3 regions of the Isoptericola dokdonensis DS-3 genome follow, and region 3 is predicted to be linked to each of the others. Evidence: riboswitches for the same ligand, from Rfam matches in the RefSeq annotation. Region 3 holds a riboswitch; each other region holds the start of a gene.
What was found. Region 3 has a riboswitch for cyclic di-AMP ahead of I598_RS10345 (C40 family peptidase). Riboswitches for the same ligand answer to the same signal wherever they lie in the genome.
Positions count from the first base shown of each region.

Region 1: it holds a riboswitch for cyclic di-AMP, as region 3 does, so the genes downstream of both, I598_RS15380 (C40 family peptidase) here and I598_RS10345 (C40 family peptidase) in region 3, are expected to answer to the same signal.
Region 2: it holds a riboswitch for cyclic di-AMP, as region 3 does, so the genes downstream of both, I598_RS11855 (M15 family metallopeptidase) here and I598_RS10345 (C40 family peptidase) in region 3, are expected to answer to the same signal.

Region 1 is NZ_CP014209.1:3,356,859-3,360,058, reverse strand. It holds gene I598_RS15385 (C40 family peptidase) at 1-518, opposite strand, end outside; cyclic di-AMP (ydaO/yuaA leader) riboswitch at 522-706, opposite strand; gene I598_RS15380 (C40 family peptidase) at 959-1,741, opposite strand; cyclic di-AMP (ydaO/yuaA leader) riboswitch at 1,744-1,918, opposite strand; gene I598_RS15375 (metal-dependent transcriptional regulator) at 2,051-2,749, opposite strand; gene serC (phosphoserine transaminase) at 2,856-3,200, shown strand, end outside.
Region 2 is NZ_CP014209.1:2,540,016-2,543,215, forward strand. It holds gene I598_RS11850 (hypothetical protein) at 1-257, opposite strand, end outside; gene I598_RS11855 (M15 family metallopeptidase) at 362-1,270, opposite strand; cyclic di-AMP (ydaO/yuaA leader) riboswitch at 1,480-1,634, opposite strand; rRNA gene rrf (5S ribosomal RNA) at 1,832-1,948, opposite strand; rRNA gene I598_RS11865 (23S ribosomal RNA) at 2,059-3,200, opposite strand, start outside.
Region 3 is NZ_CP014209.1:2,218,440-2,221,639, reverse strand. It holds gene I598_RS10350 (right-handed parallel beta-helix repeat-containing protein) at 1-372, shown strand, start outside; gene I598_RS10345 (C40 family peptidase) at 469-1,320, opposite strand; cyclic di-AMP (ydaO/yuaA leader) riboswitch at 1,319-1,467, opposite strand; gene I598_RS10340 (septum formation family protein) at 1,831-2,529, opposite strand; gene I598_RS10335 (exodeoxyribonuclease III) at 2,555-3,200, opposite strand, start outside.

The DNA.
Region 1 (3,200 bases), 1.1 Mb from region 3:
TACGGGACGCCGATATACCGCGCGGCGATGGAGACGGCCTGCGAGCCCCGCGAGCCGTTGGAGGCGACGGGCGTCGAGGTCTCGGACTCGGTCTCGGTCGCGGTGGACGAGGACGAGGAGATGTCGGTGCGCTCGGACGACCGCGACGGGGCCACGGTGCGCTCGATGACGGGCTCCGGCTCCGGGGCGGCCTTGATCTCAACCTTCTTGACGGCCTTCGGCGTGACCTTCTCGACGTCGATCTTCGCCTCGGCGGCGACCGTCACGACCGGCGCGGACTCCAGGGCCTGGCGGGCCTGGTCGGTCAGCGCACCCAGGTCGACGGTGCTGAGCTTCTTCGCGGCGTCCGCGTCGACCGGGGCGGCGTGCGCAGCGGTGGCGCCACCGATGGTCGAGACCAGGAGGCCACCGGCAGCGGCGGCGACGGCGACCCGTCGACCGGCGGCACCGGCAGGAGCAGCCATGAGGGGCCGGCGTGCGGCGCGGTGCCGTCCGCGCGTGGTGGTGCGTGCGTTCAACAGTTTTCCTCTCCCGTCGCCTACGAGGTCAGCTGTCGGGTTCGGGTGGGAGAAATCACCCGGCCGTCCAGGGCTCGCGCCCTGACCGGCTTCACCCCGAGGACACCGTCTCCGATGCCCAGAATTGGGTCCCCCGCTCCTGCCATGGGTTCCGTCTCCCCGACCGGTGGCAGGACTCGGCGTCCGGTCGAGAGTCGGAGGAGTGCTCCACCGACGGATGAACGGTATCCGATCGGCGACCCGATGTCACGTTTCGATCACGGCTTCGTGACCGACGATCTCCCGGGCCCTGGATCCGGCCGGTGCGCGGCCTCTGCGGCACGGCCGACGAGGCGTCGCGGCGCGCCCGGAGCGGCGTCCACGCCGCGCCCGGAGGGACGGTGAAGGGCCCGGTCCGCACGGGTGCGGACCGGGCCCTTCGGCGAGCGGAGCTGGCCGACTCAGCCGACGCGGATGAACGTCGGGTTGGACTGCCAGATGCTGCGGAACTGGATCGTCTTGCCCGGGCGGGGGGCGTCGATCTGCGTGTTGCCGCCCGCGTAGATCGCGATGTGGCCCGGCGTCCAGATGAGGTCGCCCGGCTGGGCGTCGGCGCGGGACACGACCGTGCCGGCGTAGCGCTGGTCCGAGGACGACCGCGGGAGCGAGACGCCGACCTGCGCGAAGACGTACTGCGTGAAGCCGGAGCAGTCGAAGCCCGACGGGGTGGAGCCGCCCGACACGTACGGGACGCCCACGTAGCGCGACGCGACGGAGATGACGGACGACCCGACGGCGGACGCCGGGGCCGAGGAGGTCTCCGCCGGCGCCTCGGTGGACGCCGAGAGGTCGGTGCGCTCGGAGGACCGCGACGGCGCCACGGTGCGCTCGACGACGGGCTCCGGCTCCGGAGCGGCCTTGATCTCGACCTTCTTGACGACCTTCGGCGTGACCTTCTCGACGTCGATCTTCGCCTCGGCGGCGACCGTCACGACCGGCGCGGACTCCAGGGCCTGGCGGGCCTGGTCGGTCAGCGCACCCAGGTCGACGGTGCTGAGCTTCTTCGCGGCGTCCGCGTCGACCGGCGCGGCGTGCGCAGCGGTGGCGCCACCGATGGTCGAGATCAGGAGGCCACCGGCGGTGGCCACGACGGCGGCACGGCGGCCGGCGGCAGCGGCGGTCGGCGCGGCCATCAGCGGACGGCGTGCGGCACGATGCTTGCCACTCGTGGTGCGAGCAGTCATGGTCTACCTCTCCGGTCGCCTACGAGGTCAGCTGTCGGGTTCGGGTGGGAGAAATCACCCGGCCGTCCAGGACTCGCGCCCTGACCGGCTTCACCCCGAGGACACCGTCTCCGATGCCCGGAATGGGTCCCCCGCTCCTGCCATACGGTCGTCCGTGGGAACCGGGACGGTGGCAGGACTCGGCGTCCGACCCGGCACCCGCCCAGGACACCCCGGGCGAGCGAGTCCGACCGTACCGGAACCGGCCAGCGATGTCACGTTCCGGTCACGCCCGGTTCGACCGGGTCCGTCCCCGGCCGACCGGGGCGTTCAGGCCCGGGCGACGAAGAGGTGCTTCGCCAGGTCGTCGGGCAGCTCGAGGGCCTCGTCGCCCTCCACGGCCTGCACCACGTAGTCGTCGCCGGAGCGCTGCGCGGTGATCCGCACGCCGGGCAGCAGCCCGACGCCCGCCAGCCGGGCGAGGAACTCGTCGTCGACCTGGACGGGCTCGGCGATGCGCTGCAGCACGATGGTGCCGCCGTCGGGCCGGTTCGCCAGGTACGACGGCAGCGACTGGACGCCGTCCAGGAACGGCACCTCCTCGTACTGCTCCCCCAGCTCGGACAGCCCGGGGATCGGGTTGCCGTACGGGTCGTGGTGCGGGTGGTCCAGGAGCGTGACGAGGCGACGCTCCACGAGGTCGCTCATGACGTGCTCCCAGCGGCACGCCTCGTTGTGGACGTGCTCCCAGTCGAGCTTGATGACGTCCGTCAGCAGCCGCTCCGCGAGACGGTGCTTGCGCATGACGCGGGTGGCCTTCGCCTGGCCCGCGTCGGTGAGCTCGAGGTGGCGGTCGCCCGTGACGATCACGAGGCCGTCGCGCTCCATGCGCGCGACCGTCTGGGAGACGGTCGGGCCCGAGTGCCCGAGACGCTCCGCGATCCGGGCGCGCAGCGGCGGGATGCCCTCCTCGCCGAGCTCGTAGATCGTCTTGAGATACATCTCGGTGGTGTCGATCAGGTCGGTCACGTCCACTCCCGTCTTGAGGCCCGGGCCTAGTCTATTCGCACCCGCCCTGCTCGCCGTGCCCGGCAGCGGGCGGCGCTGGCCACACACCGCGAGCCCCGGAGCCGACATGACCCTGCACATCCCCGCGTCGCTGCTGCCCTCGGACGGCCGGTTCGGCTCCGGCCCGTCCAAGGTCCGGGTCGGTCAGGTCGACGCGCTCGTCGCCGCGGGCGACCCGGCCCGCCCGGTGCTCGGCACGTCGCACCGGCAGGCACCGGTCAAGGACGTCGTGCGGCGCGTGCGCACGGGCCTCGCCGAGCTCTTCGACCTGCCCGACGGCTACGAGGTGGTGCTCGGCAACGGCGGGTCGACGGCGTTCTGGGAGGTCGCCACCGCGTCCCTCGTGCGCCGCCGCGCGCAGCACGCCGTCTTCGGCGAGTTCGGCGGCAAGTTCGCCGCCGCCACCCGGCGC
Region 2 (3,200 bases), 320 kb from region 3:
TCCGACACCTGCGAGGGCGCCGACTGCTGCGCGTGGCCCCCCGTCGACGCCGGGTACGCGCGCTGCGTCGGCGGCGTCGCGGGGCCCTGCGGCCTCGATCCGCCACCGAACGACGCGACGGCGTTCTCGATCGTCGACCGCAGGGACGATCCCGAGCTCGCGCCGGACCGCGACGGACCGGAACCCTGCTGCCGCGACGATCCCTGCGCGTCGACGACCTGCTGGGCGACCTTGAGCATCTTCGAGAACTTGGACATGGCGATCCTTCCGTCGGCGGACCACCCCACCCTGCCAGCAACAGATGAGGACTTCATGAGAGCGTCCGCCCCGGGACCTGCTGCGTCCCGGGGCGGCTGCGACCTCAGGAGCCGTTCTGCACGGCGACCGCCGCGGTGAACTCCCAGTGCCACGGCTCGTACTTCGAACCGCCGGCGCGCGCCCAGTCCGGGTTGTCCCAGCCGTAGGCGGGGCCGTGCGCCGCGAGCCACGACCACCGGTCGCCCGAGTACGTCTCGGGGCAGAGGTCGACGGCGAGGCCCCAGCCGTGGTTCGACGTGCCGGGCGTCGCGGCGAGGTATCCCTTGGCCGCCTTGGTCGCGACCTGCTGGCTGTAGCTGCGGTAACCGTCGGTGATGCACATGTCCTCGCCGAACACGGCCCGGTACTGCTGGTTGAGCCGGGCCAGGGCGACGGCGGCGTCGGCACGGATCGACGGCCCGCCGTCCCACAGGACGCACATCTCGCTCAGGGAGATGTTGCCGTTGGTGCCGGCGCCGGTCGCGACGCCGTCGCAGCCCGGCAGCACCGGCGGCTCGGGCGCGGACTCGACGTCCACCTCCACCTTCTCCGCGGGCAGCGTCGCGTCCGCCGCGACGACGACGCCACCGGGCACGGTTCGCGCGCCGTTGCGTGACGCGGAGGCGTCACGGGCGCCGATCTCGCCACGGGTGGCGGACGAGCCCCGTGACGCGGGCTGGTCACGGTCGGCGAGCAGCGTCGCGGCGTGCGCGACGTCGATGCCCAGCCCGGTGCCCGCGGTGTCGACGACGGGCTCCGAACCGTCGGGAGCGCTGCTGAGCAGCGGGACCGGCGTGCCGGAGGCGGCGGCAAGCCCCGTCGTGGTGGCCATCGTCACCGCCAGGCCGACGCCGACGCTCAGGCGCCAGCTCGTCGGGGCGAGGGAGGACCAGGTCGGCCCCGGGCGCCGGCGACGTCGAGCCGGCTCGGCGAAGTGCCGACCTCGGCTGCGCGCCATCTCGGCGCGCGTCATGGGCGCGGTGGTGACAGGAGCGGCACCTGACGACGCGGGCGGGCGGGCGTCGATCGGCGACGTCGCCCGGGTCACCGAGCGCCTGCCGAGGGCAGGCGGCGCATCGGGACGGCGCAGGAGGGGCGGTGGTGCGAAGCCGACGACGGGATGCTCGCGGTGGCGTCGGACAGGCGGGGCGTCAGAAGGCGCCCGCAAGAACGGATCGGCATGCAGTATCTCCTGGCGCCCACGAAGTTAGCTGTCGGGTTCGGGTCGGAGACTGACCCGGCCGGCGGGACGAATCCCGCACGACTTCACCCCGAGGACACCGCAGTGTCCGGAAGTGGTTCCCCCGCCCCTGTCGTTCGTACGTCGGAGATCCGGAGCGGCGACAGGGCTCGGCGCCCGCCCGGATGCCCCTCGTGCCCGAGGGGTCACTGGACACTATCCCGTCCGGCGGGAAATGTCACGAACAGATCACGAGAGCTCCTGACCTGCAGGAACGTCGGTCTTCGGGTGGCCCGCCGGGCAAGGCAAGCAGGCCCCCCAACCTGGTGGTTGGGGGGCCTGTTTGTGAAGGGTGTCCGGCGGCGTCCTACTCTCCCACCCCGTCTCCAGGGCAGTACCATCGGCGCTGTAGGGCTGAGCTTCCGGGTTCGGGATGGGACCGGGCGTTTCCCCTACGCTGTGACCGCCGTAACGTTGTCGAGTTGTTCGGGTTCCACACCGGTCCCCTTGGTCTGAGGGGGTGGTGTGGGTGGTGCCCGTTTCTCGGGAACCGCACAGTGGACGCGTGCATGCAAGGAGTGTGTGTGAAGTTGTTGGCTGATTAGTACCGGTCAGCTGCGACAGTCTTTGGTCCTGTCTTCCACTTCCGGCCTATCTACCCAGTGGTCTAGCTGGGTGCCTTCACAGAATAGTTCTGTTGGAAACCTCATCTTGAAGCAGGCTTCCCGCTTAGATGCTTTCAGCGGTTATCCCTTCCGAACGTAGCGAACCAGCGGTGCTCCTGGCGGAACAACTGGCATACCAGAGGTTCGTCCGTCCCGGTCCTCTCGTACTAGGGACAGCCCTTCTCAAGTTTCCTGCGCGCGCAGCGGATAGGGACCGAACTGTCTCACGACGTTCTAAACCCAGCTCGCGTGCCGCTTTAATGGGCGAACAGCCCAACCCTTGGGACCTACTCCAGCCCCAGGATGCGACGAGCCGACATCGAGGTGCCAAACCATCCCGTCGATATGGACTCTTGGGGAAGATCAGCCTGTTATCCCCGGGGTACCTTTTATCCGTTGAGCGACGGCGCTTCCACAAGCCACCGCCGGATCACTAGTTCCGACTTTCGTCCCTGCTCGACCTGTCGGTCTCACAGTCAAGCTCCCTTGTGCACTTGCACTCGACACCTGATTGCCAACCAGGCTGAGGGAACCTTTGAGCGCCTCCGTTACATTTTGGGAGGCAACCGCCCCAGTTAAACTACCCACCAGGCACTGTCCCTGGTCCGGATCACGGACCGAGGTTAGATGGTCGATGCGGTCAGAGTGGTATTTCAACGGCGACTCCACTCGCGCTGGCGCGCGGGTTTCATAGTCTCCCACCTATCCTACACAAACCGCACCGAACACCAATACCAAGCTATAGTAAAGGTCCCGGGGTCTTTCCGTCCTGCTGCGCGTAACGAGCATCTTTACTCGTAGTGCAATTTCGCCGAGTTCGCGGTTGAGACAGCGGAGAAGTCGTTACGCCATTCGTGCAGGTCGGAACTTACCCGACAAGGAATTTCGCTACCTTAGGATGGTTATAGTTACCACCGCCGTTTACTGGGGCTTAAATTCTGGGCTTCGCCGAAGCTGACCCGTCCTCTTAACCTTCCAGCACCGGGCAGGCGTCAGTCCGTATACATCGTCTTGCGACTTAGCACGGACCTGTGTTTTTAGTAAACAGTCGCTTCTCC
Region 3 (3,200 bases):
GTCGACCTCGGGGACTTCGGCAGTGCGGTGACCCTGCGGGACAACGAGTCGTACGGCAACGGGTTCGACCGGTGGGGGATCGCCGGCTGGCAGGGCAACGGCGGCGGCTTCACGCTCGGCGGCGGCGACGACCCGCCGGCGGTGGCCCACGTCCTGGTCGGCAACGTGGCGTGGGGCAACGGGCACCACGGGTTCACCGACGGCGGTAACCGGGGGGCGCTCCTGTTCGCGGGCAACGTCGCCCGTGACAACGGCGGGGCCGGGTACTTCCTCGCCGACGCCGCGGCCGTGCTCGACGGGGACGTCGCGACCGGCAACGACGTGCCGGCGAAGCTGGGGGACGCCGTCGTCGGCGACGTCGCCGCGCCCTGACCGCCGGGGGCGTCCGGAGCGCCGGAGCCTGCGACGACGAACGGGCGGCAGGCGCACCCGGGGGGTGCGGCCTGCCGCCCGTTCGTGGCGGAGCCGTCAGACGCGGATGAACGTCGGGTTGTCCTGCCACATGCTGCGCTTGACGACGCCGGTGCGCGGGTTGCCGGCCTCGATGACCTTGCCCTTGCCGGCGTAGATGGCGACGTGGCCCGGCGTGTAGACGATGTCGCCGGGGCGCGCGGCGGAGCGCGAGACGCGGTGGCCCACGCTGCGCTGCGCCGACGACGAGCGCGGCAGGTTCTTGCCGGTCGCCTTCTTGTACACGTACGACGTGAAGCCGGAGCAGTCGAAGCCGCGGGGGCTGGAGCCGCCGTACACGTAGCGCGAGCCGATGTAGCGGTGCGCGACGGAGACGACCTTGGCGCCGGAGGTCTTCTTGGCCTTGACCTTCACGGTGCGGTGCTTGGTGACGTCCGCCAGCCCGGTGGAGGCTGCGGCGTCGGCGACGATGCGGATCTTGTTGCGGCCGACGTCGTACTTGCCCCACGTCGGGCGGAAGCGGGCGACGCCGTTGGCGTTGAGCTTCTTGACGGCGACCTTCTTGCCGTCGATGAAGACCTTGGCGCGGCCCTTGACACCGTCGCCGGCGCGGGTGGCCTTGACGGTGTAGACGGGGCGCGTCTTGGCCTTGCCCTTGGTCCCGGTCTTGCGGGAGACCGTGATCGAGACGCGGGGGGTGGGCTTCTTGGCGGTCACCACGGTGCCGCCGAGGGCCTGCACGTTCGTGGCGTTGGCGCCGGCGGGGGCCGCGGAGGCGGACTGCGCACCGGCGACGAGGGTGCCGCCGGCGAGGGCGGCGGTCAGCGACATCGCGAACGCTGCACGGCGAAAACGGCGATGGCTGTCGGTGGCGGCGTGCGGGCGCGCGCCGGTGAGGGCGTGGGTCATCGTCTACCTCTCCAGCCTGCGAGATGAGCTGTCGGATTAGGCCGAGAAGTGTTGGCCTGCCGTCCAGGGACGGCTTCACCCCGAGGGCGACCGTGAGGTCGCCCGGATGTGGTTCTCCCGCTGCTGCCGTGAAGGTTTGTCAGGCGACCGTCCGCCGGCAGCACTCGGCTTGCGGATCGGTGCATCGCCACGCAGGGACGCGGTGCGACCCGGGCACGCTAGCCAGCGTGGACCGCGAGGTCACAATCAGATAACGGCGAGTCGTGGATGCTTTCCTGGAGAAGATGTGAAGGAACTCGTCCGGAGGGCGAAAAGCCGCAGGTCCGGCATGTCCGTCCCGGGCGGACGGACGCGGGCGAAAGGGCGGTCGTTTTGCCCGGAATGCCGGATCGCCGCCGGCCGGGTCGTCCGCCGACGGGGGCCGTCCGTGCAGGTCAGCGCGGCACCTTCACAACTCGCGTGGCGCCCGCGGCCCCGACCTGCCCCCAATGTCGCCCGGGTCACACCCGATCACTCGAGCAGGTCGCCCGGCAACGGCGTCGCGGACGTCGCGAGGCACAGTCCCGCCCGGTCCCCGTCCGCCCACGACTCCGCCGTCGGCGTCCACACCGAGAACGTCAGGTCCGCCGGGACGGTTCCCCGTGCCTGCGGCCCCAGCAGGTCGGCCGTGCACGACCGTGCCGCCGTGCGAGCCAGGACGTCCTCGCCCGGCCACACGGCCTCGGGGGCCGAGTCCGTGCGGCCCACCACCTGCGCACGGTGCTCGTCGTCGCACGGCACCACGTCGACCGTCGTGACCGGGGACGACTCCGGCACCGTCGCCAGGCACGACCCGAGGACCAGCTGCACCGCGTTGACCCGTGCCGGCGCGGTCACGTCGGCGGACACGGGCTCCCAGGCCCGCTCGCGGGCGCTCGACACCAGCCACGAGACCCCCGCGGCGACCCCCACGACCAGCACCACGGCGGTCAGCACCCCCGCGACCCACCAGCGGGCCCGCCGTCGGGCAGCCGCCCGCTCCGCCGCCGTCGGACCACCTGGCGCGCCCCAGCGGCCGCCGTGCACCGCCGGGTCCGGGTGCGCGACGACGTCGGGCACGACGCGGGCGCCGTCCGGGCCGCCCGTGATCGGTGCGGGAACGGGGCCGGTCCCGGCCGGGACCGCCGGACCCGGGGAGGCGAAGCTCGGCTCGTCGGGGCGCTCGGTCATGGCCACAACCTATCCGGGCGGACCGCTACCGGGGACCCGGCCCCGCCGCCACGTCGAGCACCACCGGCACGTGGTCGCTCGCCCCCTTGCCGCGGCGCTCGTCGCGGTCGATCGTCACCCCCGTGACCCGGGCCGCGAGCGCCTTCGACGCGTACGCGAAGTCGATCCGCAGCCCCTTGTCGCGGGGGAACGCGAGCTGCTGGTAGTCCCAGTAGGTGTACGTGCGCTCCGCCGGCAGGTGCTCGCGGGTGACCTCCGTGAACCCGGACGCGGCGAACGCCTCGAACGCCTCCCGCTCCGGGGCCGACACGTGCGTGTGCCCCTCGAACGCGGACACGTCCCACACGTCCGTGTCGCGCGGGATCACGTTCCAGTCGCCCAGCAGCCCCAGCGGCAGGTCCGGCTCCGCCGCCACCCACTCCTGCGCCCGGGCCCGCAGCGCCGCCAGCCACTCGAGCTTGTACGCGTAGTGCGGGTCCGTCAGGGTGCGGCCGTGCGGCACGTACAGCGACCACACGCGCACGCCGCCGCACGTCGCCCCCAGCGCCCGCGCCTCCAGCGCCGGGTCCACGCCCTCCTTGCCGAACAGCGGCTGGCCGCCGAAGGACGTCTCCACGTCCTCCAGCCCCACCCGGGACACCACCGCCACCCCGTTCCACTGGTGGTACCCC